Regions from separate parts of the Nocardia sp. CA-107356 genome, predicted to be linked through region 1. Evidence: riboswitches for the same ligand, from Rfam matches in the RefSeq annotation. Region 1 holds a riboswitch; the other holds the start of a gene.
What was found. Region 1 has a riboswitch for glycine ahead of gcvP (aminomethyl-transferring glycine dehydrogenase). Riboswitches for the same ligand answer to the same signal wherever they lie in the genome.
Positions count from the first base shown of each region.

Region 1 (7,469 bases):
TTGACAGGAAAGAACGCTGTGTCATGAAAGACTCGGTGCTATGACGGGCGCGGCGCAGTGGGCTCGCGGAGGCATGTCGATCGGCTCCGTGCTGGACCTGCTGCGGCCGGACTTTCCGGACATCACCATTTCGAAGATCCGCTTCCTCGAGGCCGAGGGGCTGATCAGACCCGAGCGCACACCGTCGGGTTATCGCAGGTTCTCGATCGCGGACTGTGAACGGCTCAGGTTCGTCCTGACCGCACAGCGCGATCAGTACCTGCCCTTGAAGGTGATCAAGGAACAGCTCGAAGCGATCGACAGCGGTGCGGCGACGCTCGGTGTGCGGGAAGCCCGCGCCCGGGCGCACTCCGGCCGCAACGGTGCGCCGGAGTCCGGGCATACCTCGCCGGACTCCGTGCCCACCGCAACACCTGCGGCGCACAGCGCGGCCCGCACCGCGGCGCCGCGCAAACTGGGTGTCGTACCCGGTGAGATCTCGCCCGACGAGCTGCGATTCGATCACGAAATCCGGCTCACCCGCGCGGATCTGCTCGCCCAGGCCGAGATCGACGAGAAGTTCCTCGCCGATCTGATCCGGGCCAATCTGATCACGCCGGGCGCCGCGGGTTTCTTCGATGCGGACGCGGTGACTCTGGCCAAGACCGCCAAGGCGATGGCCGAATTCGGCCTGGAGGCACGGCATTTGCGCGCCTTCAAGCTGGCCGCGGACCGTGAGGCGGCGCTGGTGGCGCAGATCGCGGCCCCGATCGCCAAGAGCCGCGACGCCGGCGCGCGCGCCCGCGCGGAGGAGACGGTGCGCGAACTCGCGGCACTGTCGCTGACGCTGCACACCTGTCTGGTGAAGGCGTCGGTTCGGTCGTCGCTCGGCGGCTGAGATTTCCAGCGGGTTCCGCTTTGCGTTCCAGACGGACAACACGCCGATTTCGGCTGTGCACACGGAATGCTGTGCGCGTCGAGGTTCGCTTAGACTCGTGGTACGGCGAGCTCTGCAGCGGTCATGCCGGGCGGCCGGCGAGTCATTGGGAGGCAGTGCGATGAGTGAGATGCGCGTAATCGGCATTCGTGTCGAGCAGCCACAGAACCAGCCCGTGCTGTTGCTCCGCGAGGCGTCGGGGGACAGGTACTTGCCGATCTGGATCGGGCAGGCCGAGGCGACCGCGATTGTGCTGGAACAAGAGGGGGTGACCCCGATCCGTCCGCTGACCCACGATCTGATCAAGATCCTGATCGCCGACCTCGGGCACACCCTCAAGGAAGTGCGGATCGTCGATCTGCAGGAGGGCACCTTCTACGCGGATCTGGTCTTCGAGAACGACCTGCGGATCTCGGCCCGGCCATCGGATTCGGTAGCGATCGCCTTGCGCGTGGGTTGCCCGATCTATGCCGAGGAACCGGTGCTCGAGGAGGCCGGGCTGGTCATGCCGGACGAGCGCGAGGACGAAGTGGAGAAGTTCAAGGAGTTCCTCGAGTCGGTCTCCCCGGATGACTTCAAGGCCACCGACAGCTGAGCCCGCTGCCGTTGGTCGGTGCACCTTCCGGGTCGGCCGGGAGGGCAGATCGGCGGGTGCGCCATATCGACTGTGCGGCAGATCGCCATGGGTCGAACCAGGTCTCCATCGGGGTTGGGCAGGGCGGGTTCGCGACATGTCGCCGTCGCACCTCAGGAATCTGTCACGGCACACGGCTGTTCGTCCCTTGGCCCGTGTGATCGCCCGCGGTAGTGGTCAATCCGCGTGTGTCGCTGTGGAACTGGGTGCGGTGGCGGACTTTTTTCTAGGGGTGAAGTAGAGGTCGAGAGTTCTACCGCGCGTCGCGTTTGGTCGGATGATGGCGCTCCCGAGAGAATCAAGGGGAGTAATCTCGATAGTTGGACCACGTCCGTTATGGCCGGTCGTTGGTCGTGACGGAGCCGGGTCATTGATGAGGCTAGCGTCGGCGAAGCAAGGGAGTGGTCAGTGGCAGAGCAATCGCAGGATGTGGTACAGCCAGGCCTGTTCCCGGATGATTCGGTGCCCGATGACTTGGTGGGCTACCGCGTCCCCAGCGCATGCCAGGTGGCCGGGATCACCTACCGGCAGCTCGACTACTGGGCGCGCACTGGACTAGTCGTTCCGTCCATCCGTGGGGCAGCGGGCTCGGGCAGTCAGCGGCTGTATTCGTTCAAGGACATTCTGGTCCTGAAGATCGTGAAGCGACTATTGGACGCGGGCATCTCGCTGCAGAACATCCGCATCGCCGTCGACCATCTGCGCAGCCGCGGCGTTCAGGATCTAGCGGGCATCACGCTGTTCTCCGACGGCACCTCGGTGTACGAGTGCACCTCGCCCGAGGAGGTAGTCGATTTACTGCAGGGTGGGCAGGGCGTCTTCGGAATCGCGGTCAGCGGCGCCATGCGGGAACTGACCGGAGCCATCGCCAACTTCCCGGCCGAGCGTGCCGTGAGCGGCAGCGCCAGCGAGCGGCCGGAGGACGAACTGTCCTTCCGTCGTAAGGCCCGGATGAATCGGAAGACCGGCTAGGGATCGACTCGACGAGTGCCCGTCGCTGTGGCGGCGGGCACTCGTCATCTGTGCCGGAGTGATGAGGGCTACACACCCATCCGGGGTCCGGTGGCGTCATTCGTTGCGCGCGCGGCATAAACTAGCGGTGCGTCGCCGCCGTGCGGGAGAGTTCCGAGCTTCACAAGAGTTCGGGCGCCGAAGGAGCAGCACCTCCCCGTCAATCTCTCAGGCAAAAGGGACCGTACGGGCTTCGACGTCTCTGGAAAGTGGTGATTCCGCACAACGCGGAGATTGCCCGCCCATGGGGAAAGGGGTCCCGGCAACTGCGTCGTGACATCCGAATCTCTCAGGCTCCACGACAGAGGGGGAGGGCCGGTATCCGTCGACCGTCGTTGGTCGACCCCGCCCGACCTTGGGAGCCTGTCGTGACTCGATCATTCGCCGACCGCCACATCGGACCCGACCGGGACGAACTCGCCCGGATTCTGGACGTCGTCGGCGTCGGCTCGCTGGACGAGCTCGCCACCGCGGCACTGCCCGCGAGTATTTTGGACGGCTCCGGACTCGAGGTGCTGCCGCCCGCCGCGACCGAGCACGAGGTGCTCGACGAACTGGCCGCGCTCGCCCATTCGAATACCGTCGCCACCTCGATGATCGGGCTCGGTTACTACGACACGTTGACCCCGCCGGTGCTGGTGCGCAGCCTGCTGGAGAATCCGGCCTGGTACACCGCCTATACGCCCTACCAGCCCGAGATCAGCCAGGGGCGACTCGAGGCACTGCTCAACTTCCAGACGATGGTGTCGGATCTGACGGGGATGGAGGTGGCCAACGCATCCATGCTGGACGAGGCCACCGCCGCTGCCGAGGCGATGACGCTGCTGCGTCGGGCGGGCAAGTCCAAGTCCGCGCGGCTGCTGATCTCCGACGATCTGTTCCCACAGACCAAGACCGTGCTCCACACTCGGGCCGAGCCGCTGGGAATCGAGATCGTCGAGGCGGACCTGTCCAGCGGCGAACTGCCCGATGGTGAGTACTTCGGTGTGCTGGTCCAGGTTCCGGGTGCGTCGGGCCGGATCGTCGACTGGCGGCCGATGATCGAGGCGGCGCACGAGCGGGGCGCGTTGGTCGCGGTCGGCGCGGATCTGCTTGCGCTGACGCTGATCACGCCGCCGGGTGAGCAGGGTGCGGACGTATGCTTCGGCACCACACAGCGTTTCGGTGTGCCGATGGGCTTCGGTGGTCCGCACGCCGGATATCTGTCGGTGCATGCCGGGCATGCGCGTCAGTTGCCCGGGCGACTCGTCGGCGTCTCCGTGGACGCCGATGGCACCAAGGCGTACCGACTCGCATTGCAGACCCGCGAGCAACATATTCGCCGCGAAAAGGCGACCTCCAATATCTGTACGGCACAGGTGCTCTTGGCGATTGTGGCCGCGATGTACGCGAGCTACCACGGACCCGACGGGCTGCGTGAGATCGCCCGGCGCGTGCACCGGCGGACGGCGGCCATCGCGGCCGGACTCGATGGTGCGGTCGTGCACGACAATTACTTCGATACGCTGCTGGTGCGGGTGCCCGGCGGTGCGGAAGCCGTTGTGGCGAAGGCGAAGTCGAGCGGTATCAATCTGCGGTTAGTCGACGCGGATCACGTCGGTGTCGCCTGTGACGAGGCGACGACCGAGACGCATGTCGCCGCCGTGCTCGAATCCTTCGGCACCGCACTGTCTTCTGAGCTGAGCGCGCCTGCGACGGCGTTCTCCATCGAGACCCGCACGTCGGAATTCCTGACCCATCCGGCATTCACCAGCTACCACACCGAAACCGCGATGCTGCGCTACCTGCGGCGGTTGTCCGATAAGGACATCGCCCTCGACCGCAGCATGATTCCGCTGGGCTCCTGCACCATGAAGCTCAACGCGACCGCGGAGATGGAGGCCATCACCTGGCCCGGCTTCGCCCGCGTACATCCGTACGCGCCGGTCGAGGATGCGCCAGGCTTGCTGAAGGTGATCACCGATCTGGAGAACTGGCTGTCGGCGATCACCGGCTACGACTCGGTGAGCCTGCAGCCGAATGCGGGCAGCCAGGGCGAATACGCCGGGTTGGTGGCGATCCGCCGCTACCACCTCGATCGTGGTGACGCGCACCGCGATACCTGCCTCATTCCCTCCAGCGCGCACGGCACCAACGCCGCCTCGGCGACCATGGCCGGTATGCGGGTGGAGGTCGTGAAGTGCCGCGCGAACGGTGACGTGGATCTGGACGATCTGCGCGCCAAGATCGCCGATCACGCGGAGCGGCTGGCCTGCATCATGATCACCTACCCGTCGACGCACGGCGTATACGAGCACGAGGTCGCCGAACTGTGCGCGCTGGTGCACGACGCCGGTGGCCAGGTGTACGTCGACGGTGCGAACCTGAACGCGCTCGTCGGCCTCGCCCGTCCCGGTCGCTTCGGTGGTGACGTCAGCCATCTGAATCTGCACAAGACCTTCTGTATTCCGCACGGCGGCGGCGGTCCCGGTGTCGGGCCGGTCGCGGTTCGTTCGCATCTGGCCGAGTACCTGCCGGGGGATCCACTGGAGTCGGATTCGCACGCGGTGTCGGCGGCCCGCTACGGTTCGGCCTCGATTCTGCCGATCACCTGGGCCTACATCCGGATGATGGGTGCGGATGGTCTGCGCAAGGCAACCCTGACCGCCATCGCGTCGGCGAACTACATCGCCCGACGGGTGAACGAGCACTTCCCGGTGCTCTACACCGGCGAGAATTCGATGGTCGCACACGAGTGCATCCTCGACCTGCGCGATATCACCAAGCAGACCGGTGTCACCGTCGATGATGTGGCAAAGCGCCTGGCGGACTATGGATTCCACGCACCGACCATGAGCTTCCCGGTCGCTGGCACGCTGATGGTGGAGCCCACCGAGAGCGAAAACCTCGCGGAGCTCGACGAATTCATCCTCGCGATGATCGCGATCCGGGCCGAGATCGACCAGGTCGCCGCGGGCGTATGGCCGGTGGAGGACAACCCGCTGCGTGGCGCGCCGCATACTGCGGCCTGTCTGGTCGGGGAGTGGGACCATCCGTACAGCCGCGAGATCGCGGTGTACCCGCAGGGATTGGCTGCCGACCGGGCCAAGGTATGGCCCGCCGTGCGGCGCATCGACGGCGCCTACGGTGACCGCAATCTGGTCTGCTCCTGCCCGCCGCTCGACGCGTACTGACGGCTACCGAGCCGCACCTCGACCCCGTTGTAGGTGCGGCTCGATAACCGCTCTTATTGCGCGGCAACCACTTTGCCGTAGCTGTTGACCAGATCGGGCCAGCCGCCCTCGCTTTGGACGCTGTCCCGCATGGATTCCCAACCCGTGCCATGGTTTTCGAAGCCGGAGTGCACCAGCGTCACCGCGGTACGCTCGGGCGTCACTGCCTCGAACGTGACATCGACGCGGCTGGCGCGATCCGGATTCGTGTCGTGCTGCCAGTCCAGGCCGATCTCCCAGGAGAACGCGAAATGGCGCGGTCGATCCCAGACGAGCACTGTGCCCCAAGGGCATTCGGTGCCATCGGCTTCCCTGCCGAAGCACCGTCCACCCGCACGCGGTTCGATGACCTCTTGCGCGAGCTCGCCCTTGCCGATGTGATGCGCGCGCGGCCACCAACTATCGATTCCAGTGGTGAACACGTCGTAGGCCCGATCGATCGGCGCATCGACGACGAGTTCGACCCGAACTTCCTTATCGCTCAACTGCTGTGTCATGGCTTCTCCTCTCTCGAGGCGTCAGCTGCCTGCCTGTTCACCTCGTCCTGAAAGGCCGACATCGCCGTCGACCAGAACTGCGTGAAGTACACCCGAAGCCCGTCGATCCCCTGCGGATTCAGCCGATACACCCGCCTGGTCCCCACCGCCTGGTCGACCACCAGCCCCGCCTCCTTCAGCACCTTCAGATGCTGAGAAACCGCAGGCCGACTGACCGGCAGCTCATCGGCCAACTCGCCAACCGCACACGGCCCCTTCCCGAGCCGCTCGAAGATCGCCCGCCGCGTGGGATCCCCCAGCGCGTCCAACGCGGCATTTCGGTAAGCCTTCACGAACCGTAAGTTTAGACTTACGGGTAGTCGTTGTCCATGGGTTGGTCGGTTCCGCACGTCTCGGTGCACCGGAGGAAATGATGGCTTCTGCCGGTTTGAAGGGGCTGATCGATTGGGGTTATCAGCTCGGTGGGAGGCTGCCGGGCGAATGGGCAACAGCGCATCCGTTCGGCTTGTCGAAGCAGGTCCGTCACGGATTCATCGGCGGAGTTGTGACGATTCAAGTCCTGACCCGGGCTGCTGCCGGCCAGCCGACGTGGTCCGCTGGGCAGCGCATCCGGACCGCAGCTTGGGGTGGAGATTCGCGCATGCAGACTGCGCGCGAATACGACGTCGGGCTGGATCTCGACACTGTACCGGCATGGCTCGATGATTCTGCGGCGTGCGATTGCGAGGCCGGGATGTCAGCGCGGGATCGCGGGATCGTCGTCTGTAGGACGGTGCAGGTCATCCATGTCGAGGGCATGGTCGTGCCCGACCTGCATCCGGGGATGCCGATGGTTGCGGCGAGTGGTCGGGCGCGTGATGTTGCTGTGGGGCAGCAGGTTCGGCTGGTCTGCGCGGCCGTTCCATCGTTCCAGCCGGAATCTGAGCCGCCCCACAAGGGATTACGCCGGGTCCGGCGCGGCCTCGGGTTCGAGTTCCGGGATCTCGCTGAGGGCTTCGATTCCCAGTTCCGAGCGCGTTGCGTCGATGACGGCGCGCTCATCTTGGACAGTGTTGGCAATTGCCTTGTGCCACAGTGCGCGGATCGCGTTGACGTCGTCCATGGTTGCTTCGTGGTCGAGTTCGACCTTGAGGCGTTGCACGGTGATGCTCTCGGCTGCGGTGAGGGTGCGGAGGAGATCTTCGCAGCGGTGCGGGATC
Region 1 covers NZ_CP191992.1:4,130,536-4,138,004, forward strand. Annotated here, with positions in the region: gene ftsR (transcriptional regulator FtsR) at 41-877, shown strand; gene ACQP1G_RS18475 (bifunctional nuclease family protein) at 1,038-1,511, shown strand; gene ACQP1G_RS18480 (MerR family transcriptional regulator) at 1,959-2,522, shown strand; glycine riboswitch at 2,656-2,756, shown strand; gene gcvP (aminomethyl-transferring glycine dehydrogenase) at 2,930-5,734, shown strand; gene ACQP1G_RS18490 (SRPBCC family protein) at 5,788-6,270, opposite strand; gene ACQP1G_RS18495 (ArsR/SmtB family transcription factor) at 6,267-6,602, opposite strand; gene ACQP1G_RS18500 (hypothetical protein) at 7,211-7,469, opposite strand, start outside.

Region 2 (7,469 bases), 4.5 Mb from region 1:
CAGACCCCGGTGATTCCGGCGGTGCTGATCGGTGTGCTCTCGGCGCTCATCCTGGTGATCAATGTCGGTCAGCCGAAGATCTTCACCGTGCTGACCTCGATCGCGATCATCATGATCTACCTGGCCTACCTCATGGTGACCGGTCCGATGCTGAAGAAGCGGTTCCAGGGGCAGTGGCCGCCGAAGGATCTGCAGGCCGGTGGCTACTTCTCGATGGGTCGGTGGGGGATCGTCGTGAATATCGTTGCCGTGGTGTGGGGTATCGCGATGGCATTGAACCTGGCCTGGCCGCGCGAGGCCGTCTACGGCGACCCTTGGTACAACACCTGGGGCGCATTCGTCTACATCGGCGCGATCCTCGGGGCCGGGCTGCTGTGGTACCTGGTCAGGGGCCGCAACAGAATCGGGACATTGGCCTCGCATGCGGCAGAGGTACCTTCCGATGTCTGACACGGTCTTCGACTACGTGATCGCGGGCGGCGGGACGGCCGGATGCGTACTCGCCGCGCGGCTCAGCGAAAACCCGAATGTGACAGTATGTTTGGTGGAGGCGGGGCCCTCCGACGTCGGCGATCGCAATATCCTCGAACTAGCGCAGTGGATGCACCTGCTCGACTCCGGCTACGACTGGGACTATCCGGTCGAGCCGCAGGAACGCGGCAACAGCTATCTGCGCCATGCCAGGGCGAAGGTGCTCGGTGGGTGTTCCTCGCACAATTCGTGTATCGCGTTCTGGCCGCCCGCCGAGGGGCTGGACGAGTGGGCGGCGATGGGCGCCAAGGGCTGGGGTGCGGCGGAGGTGCTGCCCTATGTGGCGCGGTTGGAGAACAATCACGCGCCAGGGGAGCAGCACGGTCGCAGCGGACCGGTGCGGCTGCGGGATATCCCGCCGAACGATCCGTGCGGTGTCGCGGTGCTCGAGGCCGCGGCACTGGCCGGACTGCCGACCGTCGAATTCAACCGTGGCACAACGGTGCGCAACGGGGCCGGATGGTTCCAGATCAATGCGAGCGAGGACGGGACGCGGATGTCGTCGTCGCACGCCTATCTGCATCCGATCCTCGGTTCGCGTCCCAATCTTGTGGTGCACACGGGATGTTGGGTCAGTGAGATCCTGTTCGACGAGGCGCGCAACGCAACGGGTGTGCGCTATCAGCGGCCCGATCTCACCGGCTACGACACCGTCTCCGCACGGCGCGAGGTCATCGTGACCGCCGGAGCGATCGATACGCCGAAGCTATTGCTGCTGTCCGGAATCGGGCCCGCCGACCACCTGCGGGAAATCGGGGTGCCGGTGCGGGTCGACGCGCCGGGTGTCGGCTCGAATCTGGACGACCACGTCGAAGGTCTGGTGTTCTGGGAAGCCGCGCAACCTATGATCGGCACGTCCACCCAGTGGTGGGAGATCGGGGTATTCGCCACCTCCGACGAATCGCTTCGCGTGCCCGACATCATGATGCATTACGGCAGCGTGCCGTTCGATATGAACACGCTGCGGCGCGGCTACCCGACCACCGATAACGGCTTCTGTCTGACACCCAATGTCACCCAGGGGCGTTCGCGCGGCACGGTCCGATTGCGCACCCGCGACTTCCGCGACCGGCCGAAGGTCGACCCGCGGTACTTCACCGATCCGGACGGCCACGACGAACGCACCATGCTCGCCGGCGTCCGGTTGGCACGCGAGATCGCCGCGCAGCCACCGTTGCGGGAGTGGATCGCGAGGGAACTCGCGCCGGGTCCGGAGGCGGTCACCGACGATGAGCTGCTGGACTACATTCGCGCCACCCACAACACCGTCTACCACCCGGCGGCAACCGCGCGGATGGGTGCGTCCGACGATCCGATGGCGGTGCTCGATCCGGAGCTCCGGGTCAAGGGCGTCTCCCGATTGCGGGTAGTCGACGCTTCGGCGATGCCGAAATTGCCCGCCGTGAATCCCAACATTACTGTCATGGCCATGGCAGAGAAGTGCGCGGACCTGATCAGGGAAACCTGAGTCAGGGGTGCCGGAAGGCGAGCTAGCGGCGTTTCTGGGTGACCACGCGCCGTTCCAATCGATGACGCCGCCCGAGCTGGACAAGCTCGCGGCGGCTTCGTCGTTGCACGAGTTCGCCGTCGGCGAGGTGATCGCCGACTACTCGACGCAGGTGCCCGATGACATCTGGATGCTGTGGACGGGTGCCGTCACGCTACAGGGCACCGGAGCCGACCCCACGAGTCAGCGGCGCTCGGGCTCGATCGTCGCGGCGGCGGACGCTGGCGGGGGCGACGACGGTGGCGCGACCATCGATACCGTCGAGCCCGGCGGCATCTTCGGTTATGTGCCGCTGCTGACCGGAGGCAGTGCCGAATTCGTCGCGCGGGCAACCGAACCCAGTGTGCTGATCCGACTGCCCGGTGTGCTGGTCCGGGAGCGGTTCGCCCAACCGGATGGACTTGCCTTCCTGGCCTCGTCGGCGTGGAAAACGGTATCGGGCAATCGGACCCCGGTGGCATCCGTGCTGGGTAACCGCCCGGTCGGTGAACTCATGTCCGGCACAGCGGTTTTCGTGACACCGGACACCGGAGTGCGGGAAGCCGTCGTCCGGATGACCCAGGCGCGCGTCTCCGCCGTGCTGATCCGGTTGCCGGACGGCGAACTCGGCATCTTCACCGATCGCGATCTGCGCACGAGGGTAGTGGCCGCCGGACTTCCGGTCGACGTGCCGATCTCCCGGGTGATGAGCGCACCGGCCCGCCGGGTCACCGCGGATCTGACCGCCGAGACCGTGCTCATGGAGATGCTCGAATGCGGGCTGCGGCATATGCCGGTGCTCTCGCGACGGGGCGAGGTGCTCGGCGTGCTCGAGGACGCGGACCTGCTCGCGGCATCGGCGCGCCAGAGTTTCGTGTTGCGTCGCTCGATCGGGGCCGCCACGGATGCGGTCCAGTTGCAGCGGGCCGCGCGCGAGATCACAGCGACGGTCGTCGACCTGTTCCGCAATGGCACCAAGGCGTCGGCGACCAGCGGGATCCTCTCGGTCGTCATCGACTCGGTGGTCCGCAAGGCGCTCGAGCTGGCATCGGCCGAGTTCGCGGACGCACCCGGTGACGGATTCGCCTGGCTGATCCTCGGCAGCGTCGCGCGCCGGGAGGCCATGCCGTCATCGGATGTCGACAGTGCGCTCTCGTGGTCCGACGAATTGACTTCGGCGAGTGGGCAATTGCGTGCAGTCGCGGCACGCGTGCACGCGATTCTCGATGCCTGCGGGCTGCCCGCGGACAGCAATGGGGCGATCGCCGCGAAACCGAAGTTCGCCCGGTCGCGCACCGAATGGGCGCGGGCGGCCGAAGGCTGGCTCGACGATCCGCTGCAGGATCGGGGGCTGATCCTGTCGTCGCTGCTCATCGACGGGCGGGTGGTGTGGGGCGATGCCGCGCTGCATACCGTGCCAGCGGCGTTCGGGCGGATGCGGGCCGAACACCCGAATGCGCTGCGGCTGCAACTGCTGGACGCGCTATCGGGCCGGGTGCGGACTCGGTCGCTGCGCGATGTGCTGTCCCGGCGCGGCGGCACCTTCGACCTGAAGAACCATGCGCTGGCGCCGATCGTCAACCTGGCGCGCTGGGGTGGGCTGGCGGCGGGCGTGACCTCGGCGTCCACCCCGGTGCGATTGGCGGCGGCGGCGAGTGCGGGTGCGCTCACCGATCGGGATGTCACCATGCTGACCGAGGTCTTCGTCATGTTGCAGCGCCTGCGGATGGTGCATCAGGTCGAGCAGCTGTCGGCGGGGCACAGTCCCGGCGATATTGTCATGATGTCGGAACTCTCGCCGTTGAATCGGAGCCTGCTCAACGACGCCCTGCGCGAAATCGCGGCGGTGCAGCGACGGGTCGGCAGCATGGGAGCCACAACCACCTAGAATGGCGATTGTCATGGCGAAACAAGGTGTCGAGGACAACGGGCGGACGGCTGCGGTGCAGTCCGTCGACCGAGCGCTGCTGGTCATGGAGATCATCGCCAAGCTCGGGCAGGCGGGCGTCACGGAGATCGCCGCCGAACTCGGTGTCCACAAATCTACCGTTTCACGGTTGATCGCCGTGCTGGAATCGCGGGGATACGTCGAGCAACTGTCCGAGCGCGGCAAGTACCGGCTCGGCTTCTCGATCGTTCGGCTCGCCGGATCCACCAGTGCCCAGGTCGATCTCGTCGGGCAGAGTCAGAGCGCCTGCAATGCGCTGGCGATCGAGGCGGGTGAGACGACCAATCTCGCTGTGCTGGACGGTAATCGGATCATCAATATCGCCGAGGCGCACGGGCCGGGTTCGATCGCGTTGCGGTCCTGGGTCGGTCAGAGTTGTCCGGCGCACGCCACCTCCAGCGGCAAGGTACTGCTCGCGGATCTGGAGCCGGGGGAGATGCGCAAGCGCGTCGGCGCCAAACTCGAGGCATTCACCGGCAATACGCTGACCAAGGTCGCCGACCTCGCCGTGCAACTCGTCGCCGTGCGTGAGAACGGTTGGGCCGATGTACGCGAGGAACTGGAGATCGGCCTGAACGCCGTCGCCGCGCCGGTCTACGACAGCACCGGTGCCGTGGTAGCTGCACTGAGCGTTTCGGGCCCCGCCTACCGCCTGAGTCCGGACCGCTTCGCCGACGTCGCCCAACTGACCATCACCAGCGCCGCCGATATCAGCCGCCGCCTCGGTTACCTGGGCTGACCGCCCCACGCCGGGTGGGATCGAAAGCTATCCGATCTCGGTTGCCCTCCTCGTGTTGACACCGGGTGGGGATGGCCCAATACTGAGTTGCGTATAGAGCTTCGTGTTGCGGTTTACGCAACTTGTTGCTTCTCGCGAAACTGAATATCCGCCGTTCGACGTGCAGCGGGAGATCTCCACGCAGTGTGTGGAAGCCGAAGGAGCAACACCTCCCGGGAATCTCTCAGGCCCAGTACCGCTGCGCTCAGGCAACTCTGGAAAGCAGTGCACGCGCACTCGCCGACGGGGCAAACGCACCGACCGGGTGCGTGAATCTCTCAGGCCATTGGACAGAGCGGGAGGAGCCACCTACGCGCATGCGTCGACGAAAGGCTCCTCATGGCCGACTCCGCTGTCCGAATCGAACTCGATGCCGCACTGCGCGAATTCGATCCGCTCGTAGCCGAATTGGTGGACCGGGAGGTCGACCGTCAGCAGCGCGGACTGGAGATGATCGCGTCGGAGAACTACGCGCCGCTGGCGGTGATGCAGGCACAGGGCTCGGTGCTGACCAATAAGTACGCCGAAGGGTATCCGGGGCGTCGCTACTACGGCGGGTGCGAGCATATCGACCAGATCGAGTCGCTGGCGATCGAGCGACTGCGCGGGCTCTTCGGCGCCGAATACGTGAATGTGCAACCGCATTCGGGGGCGCAGGCGAATGCGGCGGCGATGCACGCGGTGCTGCGGCCCGGTGACGGCATCCTCGGGCTGGCGCTGGATCACGGCGGTCATCTCACACACGGGATGAAGATCAACTTCTCCGGGCGGCTCTATGACGTCGCGGCCTATCATGTTCGGGCCGAGGACCATCTCATCGATATGGACGAGGTACGCAGGCTCGCCCACGAGCACCGGCCGAAGCTGATCGTGGCGGGGTGGTCCGCCTACCCGCGCCACCTCGATTTCGCCGAATTCCGCCGCATCGCAGACGAAGTCGGCGCGTATCTGATGGTGGATATGGCGCACTTCGCCGGTCTGGTCGCGGCCGGACTGCATCCCTCGCCGGTGCCGCACGCGCATATCGTCACCTCGACCACCCACAAGACGCTCGGCGGACCGCGTGGTGGATTCATTCTCGCGGTCGAGGAATTGGCCAAGAAGCTGGGTTCGGCGGTCTTCCCCGGACAGCAGGGCGGACCGCTCGAGCATGTGATCGCGGCCAAGGCCGTCGCGTTCAAAATGGCGAGCGAACCGGCGTTTCGGGAACGTCAACAGCGCACCCTCGCCGGTGCGCGCCTGCTCGCCGAACGGTTGCTCGCCGCGGACTGCCAGGCGGCAGGCATCAATGTCGTCAGCGGCGGTACCGATGTGCACCTGGCGCTCGTCGATCTGCGCGATTCCGAACTCGACGGGCAGCAGGGCGAGGATCTGCTGCACGACATCGGAATCACCGTGAACCGCAATGCCGTTCCCTTCGATCCGCGCCCGCCGATGGTCAGCTCGGGACTACGGATCGGCACACCAGCGCTGGCCACCCGCGGGTTCGATATCGAAGCGTTCACCGAGGTCGCCGATATCATCGCGGTCGCGCTGCTGCGGGGGCAGTCCGTCGCCGAGTCGACCGAGCGCGTCGATGCGCTGGTGCGTCGGTTCCCGCTGTACCCGGGTCTGCGCGGTACAGCATGACGGTCAGCATCTTCGAACTGTTCCGGGTCGGCATCGGGCCGTCGAGTTCGCATACAGTGGGGCCGATGCGGGCGGCGGCCCGGTTCGTCGACCGGCTGAAATCCGATGGGGTGCTGCACAATACCGCTGCCGTGGGAGTGCAGCTGTATGGATCGCTCGGCGCGACCGGGCGCGGGCACGGCAGTATCGAGGCGGTCGTCGCCGGATTGTCGGGGGAACGACCCGAGGAGGTCGAGCCGAAGGTGGTGGCGCGCACCGCATCCGAGGTGCGCACCACCGGAATGCTGCACCTGGGCGGCGTGCACCCGATCGGCTTCGTCGTCGAGGAGGACATCGAACTCCTCGGGCGCACCAAACTCGCCTTCCATAGCAATGGCATGCTGTTTCGAGCTCTCGACGATGTCGGATGTGTGCTCGGTGAACGCCAGTTCTATTCCGTCGGAGGCGGTTTCGTACTCGATGAGGACGAAATTGCTAGATCGGCCGAGGTCGTGGCGGTGCCGCACCCATTCCGCTCGGGGCGTGACCTACTCGCTCTCGCGGCGGACCAGCCGATCAGCGCCGTTGTGCTGGCGAACGAAATGTCCTGGCGCAGTGCGGATAACATCCGGGCGGACCTGCTCGATATCTGGGCGGTCATGCAGGACTGCGTCCGACGTGGCATGAGCACCCGCGGTGTCCTGCCCGGCGCGCTCAGTGTGCGGCGGCGGGCGGCGACACTGCACGATCGCCTGACATTCGAAGCCGATGAAACAGATCCGCTGCGTGCGATGGAATGGGTCACCTTGTTCGCGATGGCCGTCAACGAGGAGAACGCGGCCGGCGGACGCGTCGTCACCGCTCCGACCAACGGCGCGGCGGGCATCATTCCCGCTGTGCTGCACTACATTCAGCGGTTCATCACCGACAGTGCGGACGCAGTCGTCGAATTCCTGCTGACCGCAGGGGCGATCGGCCAACTGATCAAGGAGAACGCCTCCATCTCCGGCGCCGAAGTCGGCTGCCAAGGCGAGGTCGGCGCGGCCTGCGCCATGGCCGCCGCCGGACTCGCCGCGGTACTCGGCGGCACCCCGGCCCAGATCGAGAACGCCGCCGAA
Region 2 covers NZ_CP191992.1:8,675,740-8,683,208, reverse strand. Annotated here, with positions in the region: gene ACQP1G_RS39180 (APC family permease) at 1-450, shown strand, start outside; gene ACQP1G_RS39175 (GMC family oxidoreductase) at 443-1,999, shown strand; gene ACQP1G_RS39170 (putative nucleotidyltransferase substrate binding domain-containing protein) at 2,061-3,905, shown strand; gene ACQP1G_RS39165 (IclR family transcriptional regulator) at 3,919-4,704, shown strand; glycine riboswitch at 4,861-4,952, shown strand; glycine riboswitch at 4,953-5,047, shown strand; gene glyA (serine hydroxymethyltransferase) at 5,083-6,372, shown strand; gene ACQP1G_RS39155 (L-serine ammonia-lyase) at 6,369-7,469, shown strand, end outside.
Region 2: another riboswitch for glycine. It lies ahead of glyA (serine hydroxymethyltransferase); the one in region 1 lies ahead of gcvP (aminomethyl-transferring glycine dehydrogenase).